DNA from 3 places in the Bradyrhizobium sp. GW821-FHT13H06 genome. Region 3 is predicted to be linked to each of the others. Evidence: riboswitches for the same ligand, from Rfam matches in the RefSeq annotation. Region 3 holds a riboswitch; each other region holds the start of a gene.
What was found. Region 3 has a riboswitch for cobalamin ahead of AC1RQP_RS01255 (TonB-dependent receptor). Riboswitches for the same ligand answer to the same signal wherever they lie in the genome.
Positions count from the first base shown of each region.

Region 1: another riboswitch for cobalamin. It lies ahead of AC1RQP_RS19735 (TonB-dependent receptor); the one in region 3 lies ahead of AC1RQP_RS01255 (TonB-dependent receptor).
Region 2: another riboswitch for cobalamin. It lies ahead of AC1RQP_RS19820 (DUF1636 family protein); the one in region 3 lies ahead of AC1RQP_RS01255 (TonB-dependent receptor).

Region 1 covers NZ_JBXAPN010000004.1:509,973-515,568, reverse strand. The annotation lists gene cobT (nicotinate-nucleotide--dimethylbenzimidazole phosphoribosyltransferase) at 1-826, shown strand, start outside; gene AC1RQP_RS19740 (histidine phosphatase family protein) at 833-1,405, opposite strand; cobalamin riboswitch at 1,478-1,680, shown strand; gene AC1RQP_RS19735 (TonB-dependent receptor) at 1,798-4,155, shown strand; gene AC1RQP_RS19730 (PepSY domain-containing protein) at 4,168-5,596, shown strand, end outside; gene AC1RQP_RS19725 (siderophore-interacting protein) at 5,583-5,596, opposite strand, start outside.
Region 2 covers NZ_JBXAPN010000004.1:527,208-532,803, reverse strand. The annotation lists gene AC1RQP_RS19830 (cobyric acid synthase) at 1-1,232, opposite strand, end outside; gene cobO (cob(I)yrinic acid a,c-diamide adenosyltransferase) at 1,245-1,880, opposite strand; cobalamin riboswitch at 1,920-2,139, shown strand; gene AC1RQP_RS19820 (DUF1636 family protein) at 2,233-2,607, shown strand; gene cobW (cobalamin biosynthesis protein CobW) at 2,604-3,638, shown strand; gene cobN (cobaltochelatase subunit CobN) at 3,638-5,596, shown strand, end outside.
Region 3 covers NZ_JBXAPN010000001.1:251,682-257,277, forward strand. The annotation lists gene AC1RQP_RS01230 (transglycosylase SLT domain-containing protein) at 1-443, opposite strand, end outside; gene AC1RQP_RS01235 (adenylate/guanylate cyclase domain-containing protein) at 766-2,502, shown strand; gene AC1RQP_RS01240 (hypothetical protein) at 2,605-2,781, shown strand; gene AC1RQP_RS01245 (hypothetical protein) at 2,936-3,151, shown strand; gene AC1RQP_RS01250 (hypothetical protein) at 3,404-3,661, shown strand; cobalamin riboswitch at 3,756-3,969, shown strand; gene AC1RQP_RS01255 (TonB-dependent receptor) at 4,084-5,596, shown strand, end outside.

The DNA.
Region 1 (5,596 bases), on a different contig from region 3:
GGCCTATCCGCAAGCCGTGACGATTGCGATGATGGCGAATTTTGCCTCCGGCGGCGCGGCGATCTCGGTGCTGGCGCGCGAGCTGGGTTCGAGCCTGGAGGTGGTCGACGCCGGCACGCTGGCCCGGGAGCAGATGGCGGGCGTCGTCACCGACAAGCCGCGCAGTGGCACGCGCGATTTCAGCCTAGAGGCTGCGCTCACGCCCGTGGACCTCGCCTTTGCCTTCGAGGCCGGCCGGCGTGCGGTGGTGCGCGCCGAGGCCGGTCGGCCAGATCTCCTGATCCTCGGCGAGATGGGCATCGGCAACACCACGACATCCGCGGCGATCGCGGCGAGCCTGCTTGGTGTGAGCGCCGGGGAGATCGCGGGCAGCGGCACCGGCGTCGATGCGGCCGGCCGCGCGCACAAGGCACGGGTGATCGATGCGGCGATCGCCCGCCACGGCGTCGCCGGAGCGTCGGTCGAGAAGATCCTGTGCGCCGTCGGCGGCCTCGAGATCGCGGCGATCTCAGGCGCGATCATTGCGGCCGCGCAAGCCCGCATTCCGGTGTTGATCGACGGCTTCATCGTGTCCGTCGCGGCGCTGGCGGCGGCGCGTCTCAATCCGTCCTGCCAGCCGTTCCAGCTCGCCTCGCATCAATCGGCGGAGCAGGGGCATCGGCTGGTGCTGCGCGCGCTGAACGTGCAGCCGCTGATCAGCCTCGATCTCAGGCTCGGGGAGGGATCGGGGGCGGCCATCGCGCTGCCGCTGTTCCGCGCGGCCTGCGCGCTTCACAACGGTATGACGACCTTCGCGCAGGCCAACGTGCCGGATCGCCAGGCCTGATGCGGCTCAAGCCACGCGCTGGTTGACGGAGACGACACGCCAGCCCGCCGCGAGCCGGTCGATCCGGGTCAGCGACAGCGGATCGATCACGAAGCGCAAGGCGGCTTGCGGCGTCAGGTCCAGTGCAATGCAGAGCGCGGCGCGGATGGTGCCGGAATGCACGACGAGCGTTGCCGATCCGGCCCCGATCCGCGACAGTCCCAGCCGGACGCGGGCGATCTGATCCGCAAAGCTTTCGCCGTTCGGCGGCCGTCCGTGCGCCGGATCGTGCCAGAACTGCGCGTAAGTCTCGCCACCGGTCGCGGCGAGTTTGTCATGCCGACGGCCGGTCCAGTCGCCGAAATCCTGCTCGCGGAATTCGCTGACCAGTTCCGGTTCGAACCCCAGTGCGCGCGCGGTCTCGACGGTGCGCCGCGACGGGCTGGCATAGCTGGTGGCATCCGGCGGCAAATGCCGCCGCAGAGCCGCCAACGCTGCGTGATCGCCGAGATCCGCCCGCGCATCAGTAGCATGGATCGTCCCCGCCACGCCCTCGACGGTCGCATGCCGTACCAGCCAGAGGAAGGTCTCGCCTTCCATGCTCATCTCCAGGGAAGTTGGTCGCTGTGGCCACAACGCCGCAACTGGCGCATTGACTCTGTCATGATGGTAATCCTAGATGATCGCGACGGTTTCCCCGAGAGGGAATGAAAAGGGAATGCGGTGCGGGGAAACTTGTCCCCAATGCCGCGGCTGCCCCCGCAACTGTAAGCGGTGAATCCTTCGTCAGAAGCCACTGGGTCCTCGGTCCCGGGAAGGCGACGAAGCGGTCACGACCCGCGAGCCAGGAGACCTGCCGTCAGCCGTGGTCACACGCGAAGATGTCGGTCGGGGAGTACAGACATTCGGCTTCATCGGACGGCCCGAAAGGCCAACAGATGAGACCTCGTTCGCTGTGACGTGCCACTGACGTCATACCGAGGTTTCGTATCGTGTCTTCCATCTGTGTCTTACGGCCGAGCCGCTTCCTGCTCGCCTCCGCTACGCTCACGTCGTTTGTCATCGCTGATATCCCTGCCGCCCTGGCGCAGCAGGTCCGCGAACCCCTGCCGCCGGTCGAGGTCTCGCCTGCCGAAACCGGCAGGCAAGCCAAGCCGGCCGGCCGTGAAGCGCAGCGCGCGCGCCGTGCAGCCGCGCGCCGGCCAGCGACCGCATCGGCTCCGCCCAAGCCGAGCGCGCCGGCTGCGACAGCGCAGACGCCGCTCAACAGCAATGTGGTGGCCGAAAGCGCCTCGCGGCTCGGCCTGACGGTGCGCGAAACGCCCGCGACGGTCGAGGTAATCTCGGCCGCGACCATGCGCGAGCAGGGCTATCGAACGGTCTCGGAGGTGGCGCAGGGTGCCGTCGGCGTCACCTCCGGCGACAACCCGGCCGAGCCCGCGGCGTTCTCCATGCGTGGCTTCACCAACAGCCAGATCAATACGCTCTACAACGGCATCAAGATCGGCCCGCAGAACATGACCTCGCGGATCACCGACACCGCCAATCTGCAGGCCGTGGAGTTTCTCAAAGGCCCGGCCTCGCTGATGTCAGGTGAGGGTGCCGCCGGCGGCGCCATCAACTTCGTCACCAAGCAGCCCCACACCGGACCGATCCGCAACGAAGCCGAGTTCTCCTGGGACTCGCTCAACTCATTCCGCGCGCATTACGGCTCGGGCGGCAGCACCAATGTGCAGGGCCTCGACTATCGCTTCGACATCAGCCGCTCCGCCCTCAACGGTTTTGCCGACGACACCAACATCAAGACGTTCGGCACGTCCGGCCAGCTCGACTACCGCATCTCCGATAGTCTCAAGATCTGGGGCGCGCTCGAGTACCGCGAGGACCGCTCCAAGGCCTATTGGGGCGCGCCGCTGGTGCCGGTCGCGTTCAGCGGCTCGCATGCAACGACGGGGATCGTCTCCGGCAATTACGTCTCGAACTACAACGGGACGAATCTCGGTGCCGTCTCCATCGACGACCGCACCTTCAACACCAACTACAACGTTCTCGATAATCGCAACGTCGCCCAGGAAGTGTGGCTGCGCGGCGGCTTCGAGCTGAAATTGGCGCCTGACCTGACGCTGAAGAGCCAGGCCTATGGCTATGGCGCAGAGCGGAGCTGGTTCAACAACGAGATCGAGGCGTTCAACTCCACCACGAACCTCGTCGATCGCGAGCGCTTCTATGTCGCGCACAGCCAGCGCCAGGTCGGCAACATCACCGATTTGATCTGGGACGCGAATATCGCAGGATTCGACAACCGGCTGGTCACGACCTTGTCGTCAAGCTATCTCGATTTCGTCAGGCCGGGCGCGGCAAACTTTCCAGGCGATTCCGTTTCGCTGGTCGATCCCAACCGTGGCTACTACGGCCTGCTCACGACCCAGCAGCAGACCGCGCGCATCGACAACGAGGCGCTCTCGTTCGAGGACCGGCTGAAGCTCACGCGCAGCTTTGCGCTGGTCGGCGGCCTCCGCGTCGAGCATATCGGGCTCGACCGCAATTCGACCAACGTGAGCGGGCAGGAGAAGGCAGGCTTCCCGTTCACGAAAGACTGGGCGCCGGTGACGGGCCGCATCGGCTACACCTGGGAGGCCGTTCCCGGCCTGACCTTCTTCAGTCAGTACGCCACCGGCGCCGACATCGCCGCCAACAACATCTTCCTGCTCGCCCCCACCCAGCCGCTCGACCTGACGACCGCGCGCACCTACGAGACCGGCGTCAAGCATCTGTTCTGGGACAACAGGGCGGAATGGTCGTTCTCGGCCTACGACATCCTGCGCAAGAACGTCTACGCGGCGGCCGGCGGCATGCAGCTCAACATTGCGGGCCGACAGGAGTCGAAGGGCGTCGAGCTTGCCGCGGCGGTGCGGCCGATCGAGCCGCTTCGGCTGTGGGGCAACATCGCCTATGTCGACGCTCGTTATGCCGACTACGATTTCGTCGGCGGCTCGTTCTCCGGCAACACGCCGCCGAACGTGCCGCGTATCGTGGCCAATGCCGGCGCGTCGTATCGGTTCTTCACGCCCTGGCCGGTGGAGCTCGGCATCACCGGCCGTCATGTGGGCGACCGCTACAACACCGATGCCAACGTCGTGACGATGAAGGCGTACACGGTGGCCGACGTCTATGCCTTCGTCGACATTCCCAAGACGGTGTTCAATGCGGTGGACCGGGCCCGCCTGACCTTCCGCATCCGCAACATTACCGACAAGCGCTATGCGATCTGGGGCGATCCGTTCTACCCCGACCAGATCCTGCTGGGCGCGCCGCGCACCTACGAGATCTCGGCCGCGTTCAAATGGTAGGACGCTGAACGCATGATGGGCGCGATCGTCCTCTCGCACCGCTGGCTCGGGATCGCGTTCTGCCTCCTGTTCGCGATGTGGTTCGCGACCGGGATCGTGATGCACTTCGTTCCGTTTCCGTCGCTGACGGAAGCGGAGCGATTTGCCGGACTCGCGCCGGTGGATCCCGGCGAGATCAGGATTTCGGTCGGAGACGCCGTGGCCGCGAGCGGGATCGCGGATGCCGCGCGCGTGCGGCTGATCCAGCGGAGCGACGGACCGGTCTACATCGTGTCGGGTCCGGCGCGTTCCCGAGCGGTGCGCGCCTCCGACGGGCAGGATGCATCGGTGATCTCCGCCGATGCCGCGCTCGCCATCGTGCGAGCTCACGCCCGTCAGCGTGGACTCGACGCAGCACGCGCCGCGATCGCCGGGCATTCTGACTACGATCAATGGAGCGTGCCGAACGGCTTCGATCGCCACCGACCGTTGTTCCGCGCTGCCCTCGGCGATGCCGCCGGAACGGAGGTCTATGTCTCGTCATCGACCGGCGAGGTGGTGCTTGACACGACGCGCAGCGAGCGCGCCTGGAATTGGGCCGGCAGTGTTCTGCACTGGATCTATCCCACGGTTCTGCGAAGCAACTGGGCGCTGTGGGATGGGGTGGTCTGGACCTTGTCGCTGCTCGCATTGATCGCAGCATTGCTTGGTGCGGTGCTCGGGATCGCGCGGGTGAGGATTCGAGGACGTCTGATCTCCTCACCCTATCGTGGCTGGCATGCCCTGCACCACCTCATTGGCCTTGCGGCGATGCTCTTCGTGCTGAGCTGGATCTTCAGTGGCTGGCTCTCGATGGATCACGGGCGGCTGTTTTCGCGCGGGCAATTGACCCCGGCCGAGGCCGGCGTGATGAACGGTGCGCTGGATTGGAGGGAGGCCGCATCACTCGATCGCCAGTCAATATCCCCCTCGGCCCGCGAGGTCGAATGGTTCGGCTTCAACGGTGCTGTCTATCGGCGCGACCGGGTCGCGCTTGGCGGTCAGAGATTGATCCGGGCAGGGGATCTGCCGCACGATGAGCGGACGGGATTTCTCAGCGCGCGCGAAGTCTTGGCATTGACGTCGCGCCTCGCCCCGCGCTGCGACGCGCCGTCCGTCGTCGCCGATGATGATTTTTACAACGTGCGATCAGCTCTGCCGGGTTCACCTGTCTATCGCTCGCGCTGTGGCGAGTTCTGGTTCGACATCGATGGCGCGGAAGGCCGCGTGCTGCAACGGCTGGATGCGTCGCGGCGGGCCTATCGCTGGGTCTACAGCGCGTTGCACACGCTGGACTTCCCCGCCCTCATGGCACACCCGCGTCTGCGTGACGTCCTGGTCGTTGGGCTCTGCGCGGTCGGGCTGGTATTCTCGATCACGGGCATCGTCATCGGTTGGCGGCGTTTGCGTCAATCCAACCCTG
Region 2 (5,596 bases), on a different contig from region 3:
TCGCCATTCAGTTTTGCGAACGGGCGGGCGCGATCGGGGCCGTCGGTGCGGCCGATATGGATTTCGTAGGCCTCGATCGGCTGCCCCGTGGCGGCATGCACGGCCGCAACCCGCGTCAGCGTCTTCTGCGGGCTCATCACCGTGTTCACGTCCAGAAGTCCGAGGCCCGGAGTCTCGCCCGCGGGGCCCTCGATGCCGTCAGGGTCAGCGACGCTGTGCCCGAGCATCTGATAGCCGCCGCAGAGGCCGAGCACATGGCCGCCCCTGCGGTGGTGCGCGAGAAGATCGATGTCCCAGCCCTGCGCGCGCAGGAAGGCGAGATCGCCTCGCGTGGATTTCGAGCCCGGGATGATGACGAGCCTGACATCACCGGGAATGGCGTCGCCCGGACGCACCATGAGGAGATCGACGCCCGGCTCGAGCTTGAGCGGATCAAGATCGTCGAAATTGGCAATCCGCGACAGAGCGAGGCAGGCGATCTTGCATCGGCCCGGCTTTCGCGCGTCGCTCAGGCCCAGCGCATCCTCGGCCGGCAGCTCGCCGGCACGCGCGAACCAGGGCAGCACGCCGAAGCCGCGCCAGGACGTCTTGTCTTCGATCAGTCTGTAGCCGTCGTCGAACAGCGTGGGATCGCCGCGGAACTTGTTGATGACAAATCCACGGATCATCGCGGCATCGTCGGCGTCGATCACCGTCTTGATGCCGACGAGCTGCGCGATCACGCCGCCGCGGTCGATGTCGCCGACCAGCACGACCGGCACGTCCGCCTTGCGCGCAAAGCCCATATTGGCGATGTCGGCCTTGCGCAGGTTCACCTCGGCCGGGCTGCCGGCACCTTCCACCAGCACGAGATCGGCGCGCGCCTTCAGCCGCTCGAAGCTCTCCAGCACCGCGCCCATCAATGATGGCTTCATCGCGGCGTAGTCGCGCGCACGCGCCGTGGCGATGCGCTTGCCGTGAACGATGACCTGCGCGCCGACATCGGTCTCGGGCTTCAGCAGCACCGGGTTCATGTCGGTATGCGGCTCGACGCCGGCGGCGAGCGCCTGGAGCGCCTGGGCGCGGCCGATCTCGCCACCGTCGACGGTGACGGCCGCGTTGTTCGACATGTTCTGCGGCTTGAAGGGCAGCACGCGCAAGTCCCGCCGCGTGAAGGCACGCGCAAGGCCGGCGACGATGAGCGACTTGCCCACGTCCGAACCGGCTCCCTGGATCATCAATGCGCGCGTCATTGCCGAAGAGACTCAGAACTCGACGCCGGCTTGCGCCTTGATGCCGGAGCGGAACGGGTGCTTCACCAGCGTCATCTCGGTGACGAGATCGGCGATCTCGATCAGCTCGTCCTTGGCGTTGCGGCCGGTGAGCACGACATGCGTCATCGGCGGCTTTTGCGTCGAAAGGAATTCGACCACTTCGGTGATGTCGAGATAATCGTAGCGCAGCGCGATGTTGATCTCGTCGAGCACGACCATGCGCAAGCTCTCATCGAGGATCAGCTCCTTGGCCTTCTCCCAGCCGGCGCGCGCGGCGGCGATGTCGCGGGCGCGGTCCTGCGTCTCCCAGGTGAAGCCTTCGCCCATGGCGTGGAACTGGCAGAGATCGCCGAAATGGCCGGTGAGCAGGCGCCGCTCGCCGGTGTCCCAGGCGCCCTTGATGAATTGCACCACCGCGCAGGGGAAGCCATGGGCGACGCAGCGGACGATCATGCCGAACGCCGAGGAGGATTTGCCCTTGCCGCTGCCGGTGTGGACGATGATCAGGCCCTTTTCGCCGCTCTTGGTCGCCATGATCTTGTCGCGGGCGGCCTTCTTCTTCGCCATCTTCTGGGCGTGCCGGGCGTCGGTTTCCTCGCCCGTTCGGGTGTCCGGTTCAGGCGTCATCGGTCCAGTCCTTCGGCTTGACAAGTGGCAGCCACGGGCAAATGGTGGCCCGGCGTTGGTTCCTGTCCTATGACAGGCGAAGAGGGAATGCGATAGGGTCCGAATCGGCAAGATTTGGGTCCAAAATGCAGCCGCCCCCGCGACCGTGACCGGAGAGATGCCCGAAGCCACTGATTCCCGCGGGAATCGGGAAGGCGGGGATCGAAGGGCAAAGCCCTGCTCCGCAAGCCGGGAGACCTGCCAGCGCGACGAGTTTTGGACCGGCGGACGGGGTGTTCCGCGACGGGGAAACGGCCTCTCGAGTCAGGGTCCGTGTGCCTCTCGCCTCCCGCTGTTTATCCTGGAAGAGGCGATGACCGTCACACTTCACGTCTGCATCACCTGCCGCGCCGGCCAGACGCTTGGCGAGGGCGAGACGACGCCCGGCAAGCGCCTGCATGGCGCGATCCTCGACGCCGGCGTCCCCGAGGGCGTCAATGTGGTTCCCGTCGAATGCCTGTCGGCCTGCAGCCAGGGCTGCTCGGTCGCGCTCAGCGCGCCCGGCCGCTGGTCCTATGTCTATGGCCGCCTGTCGGAGACGAATGCGCAGGACGTGGTCGCAGGCGCGGCGGCCTATGCGGCTGCGCCCGACGGCCTCGTGCCCTGGCGCAGCAGGCCGGAAATCTTCCGCAAGCAGTCGCTTGCCCGCATTCCCCCCATTGCCGTCGTGCCGGAGGCCGCCGAATGAATTCGCTCGCAAAAGTTCCAGTGACGGTGGTCACCGGTTTTCTCGGGTCCGGCAAGACCACGCTGATCCAGCATCTGCTCGCCAATGCGAACGGCAAGAAGCTCGCAGTGCTCGTCAACGAGTTCGGCAGCGAGGGCGTCGACGGCGAGATATTGAAGTCGTGCGCCGATGCGAACTGTCCGGAGGAGAATATCATCGAGCTCGCCAACGGCTGCATCTGCTGCACCGTCGCCGACGATTTCATTCCGACGATGGAGAAATTGCTGGCGCGCCCGGTGCGGCCCGATCACATCCTGATCGAGACCTCGGGCCTGGCGCTGCCGAAGCCGCTGCTCAAAGCGTTCGACTGGCCGCAGATCCGCTCGCGCATCACGGTGGACGGCGTGATCGCGCTGGCCGATGCCGAGGCTGTCGCGGCCGGCCGCTTCGCGCCGGACCCGATTGCCGTCGAAGCGCAGCGCGCGGCGGACGACAATCTCGACCACGAGACGCCGCTGTCGGAAGTGTTCGAGGACCAGATCGCCTGCGCGGACATCGTGCTGCTGACCAAGGCGGATCTCGCGGGCGCGGCCGGAATCGAAGCCGCCAGGGCGGCGATCACCGCCGAGATGCCGCGCCGCGTGCCGATGCTTTCCGTCACCGACGGTGCGATCGATGCGCGCGTCATTCTCGGCCTTGGCGCTGCCGCCGAGAACGATCTCGCCGCGCGTCCGTCGCATCATGACGGCGAGGAGGAGCACGAGCACGACGATTTCGCTTCCGTCGTGATCGATCTGCCGGAGGTCGCGGATATCGATGTGCTGGTCGCCTCGGTCCAGCGTCTGGCGCGCGAGCAGAACGTGCTGCGTGCCAAGGGCTATATCGCGGTCGCGGGCAAGCCGATGCGCCTCTTGCTGCAGGCGGTCGGCGAGCGCGTGCGCCACCAGTTCGACAGGCCCTGGGGCGCGGGTCTCAGGCAGTCCAAGCTCGTCGTGATCGGCGAGCATGGCGATATCGACGAGGCCGCGATCAGGTCAGGACTTGGTATTTGATGCACGTCGTTTTCCGCGAGAGCCGTGGTCTCGAGGAGACCGCGACGCCAAGAGACATCGGCCAGGACCCGGCCGATCTCGTGGTGCTCTCGTATTCGGATTCCGATCTTGCGGCGTTCGCGGCCGGCTGGCGGCGTGGCCGGAGCAGCCTGCCGTCGCTGCGGCTCGCCAATCTCGCCGAGCTCCGGCATCCGCTGTCGGTCGATACCTATGTCGAGCGCACGCTGTCGCAGGCGCGCGGCATCCTGGTGCGCCTGATCGGCGGCGAGTCCTACTGGCCCTACGGGCTCGCGGCACTCCAGCAAGTGGCGAAGGATCGCAACATCGTGCTCGCCGTGCTGCCGGCCGATGGCCGCGACGACACGCGGCTCGATTCGTATTCGACCTTGCCGGTCTCGACGCTGCGGCGGCTCAAGGTACTTTGCGACACCGGCGGTCCGGTCGCGGCGCAGGCGGCGATCGCGCAGCTCGCGCTGGCCTCGGGCCTCTATGCAGGACCGGTGGTCGGCGAGATGACCGTGCCCGAGATGGGATTTTACGATCCCCCGCGTGGCGTCATGGCCGCGCCGGCGGGTGCCGAGGAGAAGCCGCGCGCGCTGGTGACGTTCTATCGCTCCTATCTCACTGCCGCGGACACGGGACCGGTCGATGCCCTGATTGCGGCGCTGCGCGAGCGCGGCTTTGATGCGTATGGCGTATTCGTCGGCTCGCTGAAGGCTCCCGGCGTCGCGGATTGGCTCCGCGCGCATCTTGCGCAGGATGCTCCAGCCGCGATCGTCAATGCAACGGCGTTCTCCGCGATCGGCGATGACGGCACGACGCCGTTCGATGCCGCGACTTGCCCCGTGTTTCAGGTCGCGCTCTCGACGGCGCGGCGCGAGGACTGGGCGAGCTCGCTGCGCGGTCTGTCGCCTGGCGACCTCGCCATGCATGTGGTGCTGCCCGAAGTCGACGGCCGCCTGTTCGCGGGCGTGGTGAGCTTCAAGTCGGCCGCGATGCGCGATCCCGATCTGCAATTCTCGCATCTGGCGCACACGCCCGACGCGTTGCGGGTGAAGGCCGTCGCCGCGCGCGTCGCGGCCTGGCGGCGCCTTGCCGAGACGCCGGCCGGCGAGAAGCGGCTGGCGATCGTGCTGTCGAACTATCCCGGCCGGCCACACCAGATCGCGCATGCGGTTGGTCTCGATGCGCTGGCTTCGGTCGAAGCGTTGTTGTCCGATCTCGCTGAGGCCGGATTCGCTGTTGCTCCGGTTCATGCGCTCGGCGAGACGCTGCTGAAGCAGCAATTGATCTGGAATGTCGCCGATTATCGCGCTGCGCTGTCGCGCCTGCCGCAATCGTTGCAGGACGATCTCGCTCAGGCCTGGGGCGCGCCGGAAGACGATCCGAGCTGCCGCGACGGCGCGTTCCATTTCGCCGCGATCGAATGTGGTCAGTCGATCGTCGCAATTCAGCCGGAACGCGGCGAAGCGGCCTCGCGCGATGCCGACTATCACGATCTCGCCCGCACGCCGCGCCATGCCTACGTTGCCTTCCATCTCTGGCTCAGGCAGCAGGGCTGTGATGCCGTCCTGCATATGGGCGCGCACGGCACGCTGGAGTGGCTGCCCGGGAAATCCGTGGCGCTGTCATCGAGCTGCTGGCCGGAAGCGCTGACCGGCGATCTTCCCGTCATCTATCCCTTCATCGTCAACGATCCCGGCGAGGCTGCGCAGGCCAAGCGGCGCATCGGCGCGGTCACGATCGGCCATTTGCCGCCGCCGCTGGAAACATCCGCGGTGCCGGAAGGCCTGCGCCGGCTCGAACGGCTGCTCGATGAATATTCGACCGCCGATGGTCTCGATCCCGCCCGTCGCCAGCGCCTGATCGCGGCGATCCGCGACGAGGCCCGTGCCGCCGGCCTCGAAGAGGATCTCGGCCTCGATGCCTCGGCAGCGCCGGCCGAAGCTATCCCGCGG
Region 3 (5,596 bases):
GGCCAGTCCGGATTGGCGGCGAGGAAAGCGGCATAGCGCTTGAAATTCGCCGTGCTCTCGGAATGGCGCAGCATGAACCAATCGGCCAGTTTCTGTCCGGCGGGATCGGCGATGCGGTCGCGCGCCGCGCTCGCGTCATCCGTCTTGCCCTTGCGCGCAAGATCGATGGCGTCCTTCAGCGCGGCGAGGTCGCCGGTCAGCGGCGGCGGTGCCGGCCTGTCCGCGGGCTCGTCGACCGTCTTCTTCGACTTGCGCCTGGCCTCGGCATGCTTGCCGTGCCGCGCCTTGCCGGCGGAGGCATGGCGGTGCTTGCCGGCTTTCGCCTCATGCGTCTTCTTCGGCGCGGCCGATTTGTGGCTGCTTTTCGCGGCCAGTTCCGTGGGAAGGAGGGCCATCGCGGCCACGGCAACGAAACACGCGAGCGAGCGTAGGCACTGGTTCATTCGATGGTCCCCCCCTGCGAAACCACACTACAAACCAAGGTCCGCGACGACATGCGGCTTGAGAATCAAAATACCGAACGATGCCCAGGCATCGTCCCGCGTTCCTCAAGCTGTCGCAACAATGCGGCGAAAAGCGGATGCGCGACGGGAACTTCCGCAAAGGAGAAAAGAGCAGGGCTGTTAACCTTCGTTAACGACCGGGCTCGCGCGACGGTTGCATGGTACAGGACGCCAGGAGGGCCAAGATTGCGCGTGTTCCCGCAACCAGTCCGGTGTATGCAGTTCCCTCGTTCCGTCCTTTTGGCCTTTGCATTCCGCACCTATGCCGATTTTCAACCAGTCGATCCGGCGCAAGATCGTCGGCATCGCCCTCGGATTGATCGTCCTGATGCTGGTCACCTCGATCCTGTCGATGGTGATGTCCAGCCAGGTCGGCATCCTGCTCGATGAACTGACCAACCGTTACATCCCGGCCTACAGCCATCTGGCGCGCGCCAACATTCGCTCGCTGGAGCGGGCGCTGGCGCTGCGGCGGATGGTCATGACCCGGATGGAGGCGCCGTCGGATGAGGAGGCCTATGCGGCGCGCCTTCGCGAATTCGAGGAATCGGACCGCAGGATCGAGGAGGAGGCCGAGGCCGCGCGCAAGCTGATCAACGCGATCATCGACGACCCCAGGACGTATTCCGACAATGCCGCGCTGGCGCGAATCGATATCCGCATCGACACCGCCGTTACCGAGCTGCGCCGCGACCTGAGCGAGAGCCATGCGAAGCTCCTCAAGCAGGTCGACGCCAGACAGATGACCGAGGCGCGCGGCACGCTGGAACACATCGACGTGCTGCGCGACCAGTTCAACCGGAAGATCGATACGATCCGCGGCGATATGCTGGCGCAGGTCTTCTTCTCGACGTCGCAGGTGATCAGCCGCCAGCATCAGACGATCATCGTTTCGGGTGTCGTGACATTGCTCGCGGCGATCGTCGGATTTGCCTTTGCGCTGCTGGTGTCCAGCGGCATCACGCGTCCGGTACGGCTGCTGCTGGCCGGCGCCCGCGAGGTCGAGGCGGGCCGGTTCGACAAGCCCATCGCCGTCTCGACGCAGGACGAGATCGGCGAGCTCGCCGCGGCCTTCAATCGCATGATCGAGCAGTTGCGGCACAACGAGCGCATCCGGGAGACCTTTGGCCGCTACATCGACCCCAAGGTGGTGCAGGGACTGATCGAGCGGCCGGAGGTCGCCATCGACGGCGAGCGCCGGGTCATGACCATCATGTTCTGCGACATGAGCGGCTTCACCTCGATGAGCGAGGGCATGACCCCGCGTGGCCTCGTCAAGGTGATGAACCACTATTTCACCTTGATGTCCGGCCCCATCAGGAGCAATCGCGGCGTCATCGACAAGTACATCGGCGACGCCATCATGTCCTATTGGGGACCGCCCTTCGTCGAAGAGGACGCGCAGGCCCTGCTCGCCGGCCTTGCCGCCATCGAGATGGCCGACCAGGTGCCCGCGCTGCAGAAGCAGCTGCCCGATCTGCTCGGTATCCGCGCCATGCCCGCGCCGTGCGATCTGCGGATCGGCATCGCCACCGGCGAGGTCCTGACCGGCAGCATCGGCTCCGAGCTGATGATGAGCTTTACCGTGATGGGCGACGCCGTGAATCTCGCCTCGCGGCTGGAGGCCGTCAACAAGGTCTACGGCACCCGCATCCTGGTCTCGCAGGCGACTGCGGACGCGATTGGATCTCGCCTCGAATTGCGCGAGATCGACCGTCTTGCGGTCGCGGGCCAAAGCGCGCCGCAGGCGATCTTCGAGGTGATGGCGCGACCGGGCGCACTCACCGATGCGCAAGTCAGCCTGCGCACGCACTACGTCGATGGTCTCGCCGCGTATCGTGCCCGGCGCTTCGACGACGCACGTGCTGCCTTCAACGCGGCGCTCGAGGCGGTCCCCGGCGACGGTCCCTCGCGCACGATGCTCGGCCGCATCGCGCAGTTCGCGGCCAATCCGCCGGATGCCGCTTGGGACGGCGCCTGGCGACTCGAGCAGAAATAGGCTGCCGCGGAATAATTGATGCTACCCCATAACGATGTTCGCCGTGACCTATTTCCCGGATTTAGGTTAGCTGTCCTTGTGGCGTTTGACGGGGACACGCCGATGACAGAACTTCAGGACAGGTTGGAACGGTTCGAGACGCTCACCGCCGAATGCGAACTGATCGCCAAGCTCGCCACCGACAGCACCAAGCGCGAGTTCTATCTGAGGCTCGGGGAACAGTATCGCCAGCTGGCGGTGGATATTCGGCAGGCGATCGCGACCACGGCTGCGGCCTGAGGCCGGCTGAAATCCGTTCTTAACATTTAGCGCGCATTCTCGCAGCACGCGGGCATCGCCGATCGGCGGTGGCTCGTGGTGGGAAGGCCGGGGTTCGTTGCAATGCAGCGCACCTCGCGAGTGTCATCGTGCTGTGCCTGACAGGGCAAGTCCCATGCGCCTCGTTGCCGTGATCATATTTGCGCTCATGACGGCGGCCTGCGACCAGGAGCGGGACATCACCGGCTCGACGACGCCGAGCTGTCCGATACGAAACTACAGCAGCTACAATCCACGCGACATGAACCAGTGCGTCAACGCCTGCAGATCGTGCGATCGCGGCACCACGGTCACCTGCACGACATCCTGCACCCTCAAGGGGGCTCGCTGAACGGATTACCTTCTGCCTTGCGAGGCGCGGCTCCCCATCGTCCTCGCCGTCTCGACCTGATAGGGTTGGTCGGAGCAGGGGGACATCGGATGAAATTCGCAAGCCTTGAAATCGACAACGCCGGAGGTCTCGCGGGAACGGCGAGCAGCGCGCAGGCTTCCAGCGAACGTGGCGTCGACGGTGCCGAGGCACCGGAACGATTCACATAGGATAGTCATTGGAAGCAGTGGGCAGGACGCGGAGTCCAATGGAATGGGTATGCTCGATCCCGGCCGGTTCCTGGTATCGTGCTCGCATTGCGATGCCTGGCCGATGGCCGCCAACGTGAAACGTTCAAGCTGGTCGGCATCCCCGCATGAGGTCCGTTTCGTCTGCACGCGCTGCCGGCGCGAAGAGACCGCGATCGTCTCGGCGTCCGGCGAACTGACGCCGATCAAGCGCCTCGACGCTCCGCCGCGGGATGTCGCTGTCGCCTGGGCTCAGGCCCAGCGCCCGCGGGGGCGAACGTAGGCGGCGCAGGGCATTGCTCGATTCGTTGTGGAGCCGGCCGATCGCGTCTGCGCCCAAGATGCCAGCGGTCGATTGACTCCCGGCCTGGACGCCCCGTAGATTGGCCGCTGACGGTTCTCCTCATGGAGATCAAAAGGGAACGTGGTGCGAGATGTCCCAAGGGCGGGATCTTCTCAATGCCATGGCTGCCCCCGCAACTGTAAGCGGTGAATCTCTCGTCCTATGCCACTGGGAATCTCGGTCCTGGGAAGGCGACGCAGAGGTAACGACCCGCGAGCCAGGAGACCTGCCGTCAGCCGTGGTCACACGCGAAGATGTCGGTCGGGGAGTACAGACATTAGCTTTGCCGGAGCCATCGATCGCTCCGCCGTAAGGCCTCGTTCGCTGTGACGTGCCACTGACGTCATGCCGAGGTTATAATTGTGTCCCGTATTGTCACTGCCGCCAGGCGCCGCCGCGCCGGCATCGTTGCGGCCGTTTCGCTGTATTCGCTCGATCTCTCCATCGCCCACGCCCAGCAGTCCGTCGCCGAGCAGCTGCCGCCGGTCGAAGTGACCAGATCCGACGATCAGAACCGTACGCGTGCCAGGGCGATCGGCGATGGCGAGACGGGGCGGCGCCGAGCGGCGCCGGACGGGGCGCGGAGTGGGACCGGCTCGTCCGGCTCGGGCAACGAGGCTGCCGCCGGCAATGGCGGTATCGTCGGCGCGGCTACGACCGTCATTACGGCCGCGGACATCGCTCATGCGCCGTCGCAGACGCTGGCCGAGATCATCGCGACGCAAGTGCCGGGCGCCCAGATCACGACGTTCTATGGCGGCCAGATCGGTGCCAAGACCAGTGTCGACCTCCGCGGCTTCGGTGCCTTCGCCACGGCCAACACGCTGGTGCTGGTCAACGGACGGCGGCTGAACGACATCGATATGGCGCAGGTGGACCTCTCCACCATCCCGCTCAATGCCATCGAGCGCATCGAGATCACGCGCGGCAATTCCGGTGCGGTGCTGTATGGCGACAATGCGGTCGGCGGCGTCATCAACATCGTTACCAAGAACGGCGTCGGCGGCCCGCCCGTGACCGCGCGCATCGAGGCCGGTTTCGGCTCGTTCAATACCAGGCTCGGCAACGTCTCGGCCGCGATCAATTCCGGTCCGTGGTCGACCTCGTTCTACGGCAATGCCGTCAGGACCGACGGCTATCGCGACAACAATCGCTATTCCCAGGAGAATGGCGTCGGCAATCTGAACTACACGACGCCGGGCCTGACCGCCTTCCTGACCGTCACCGCTGACAATCAGGAGCTGCGACTGCCGGGCGGCCGCACCGTCGATCCCTCCATCGGCGTCGACGAGCTCGCGACCAGCCGGCGAGGGACCAGCACGCCCTTCAACTACGCCAATCAGCAGGGTTTTGGCGCGACCGCGGGCTTCACGAAAACCCTTGTCAACGGCGTCGATCTCATCGTCGACGGCGGCGTGCGCGACAAGAAGCAGCAGAGTGCGTTCTTCTCGAGCCCGGCGCCGGTCCCGGCTTTCTTCACGTCGACCTATGTCGATGCTGACCTTGCGACATGGTCGATCACGCCGCGGCTCAGCGTGAAGAGCCTTCTGCTCGGAATGCCGTCGCAGCTGCTGACCGGCGTCGACTACTACGATGCGAGCTTTCAGCAGAACCGCGGCGCCGGCCAGGGTCTCGCTCCCTGGCACAATTACGATCTCAGGCAGCGGACGGTTGCGGGCTATGTCCAGCACACGCTCGGCGTCGCGCCAGCGACCGATATCTCCTACGGCGCCCGGGTGCAGAACACCAATCTCTCGGCACGTGACAATTTCGACCCGGCGGCTCCGTTCAACGCCGACGTCGGCGCGCTCCCGCTCAGGAGCGACGAGACGCAATATGCGCTGCACCTCGGTGCGGAGCATCGCCTCAATGACA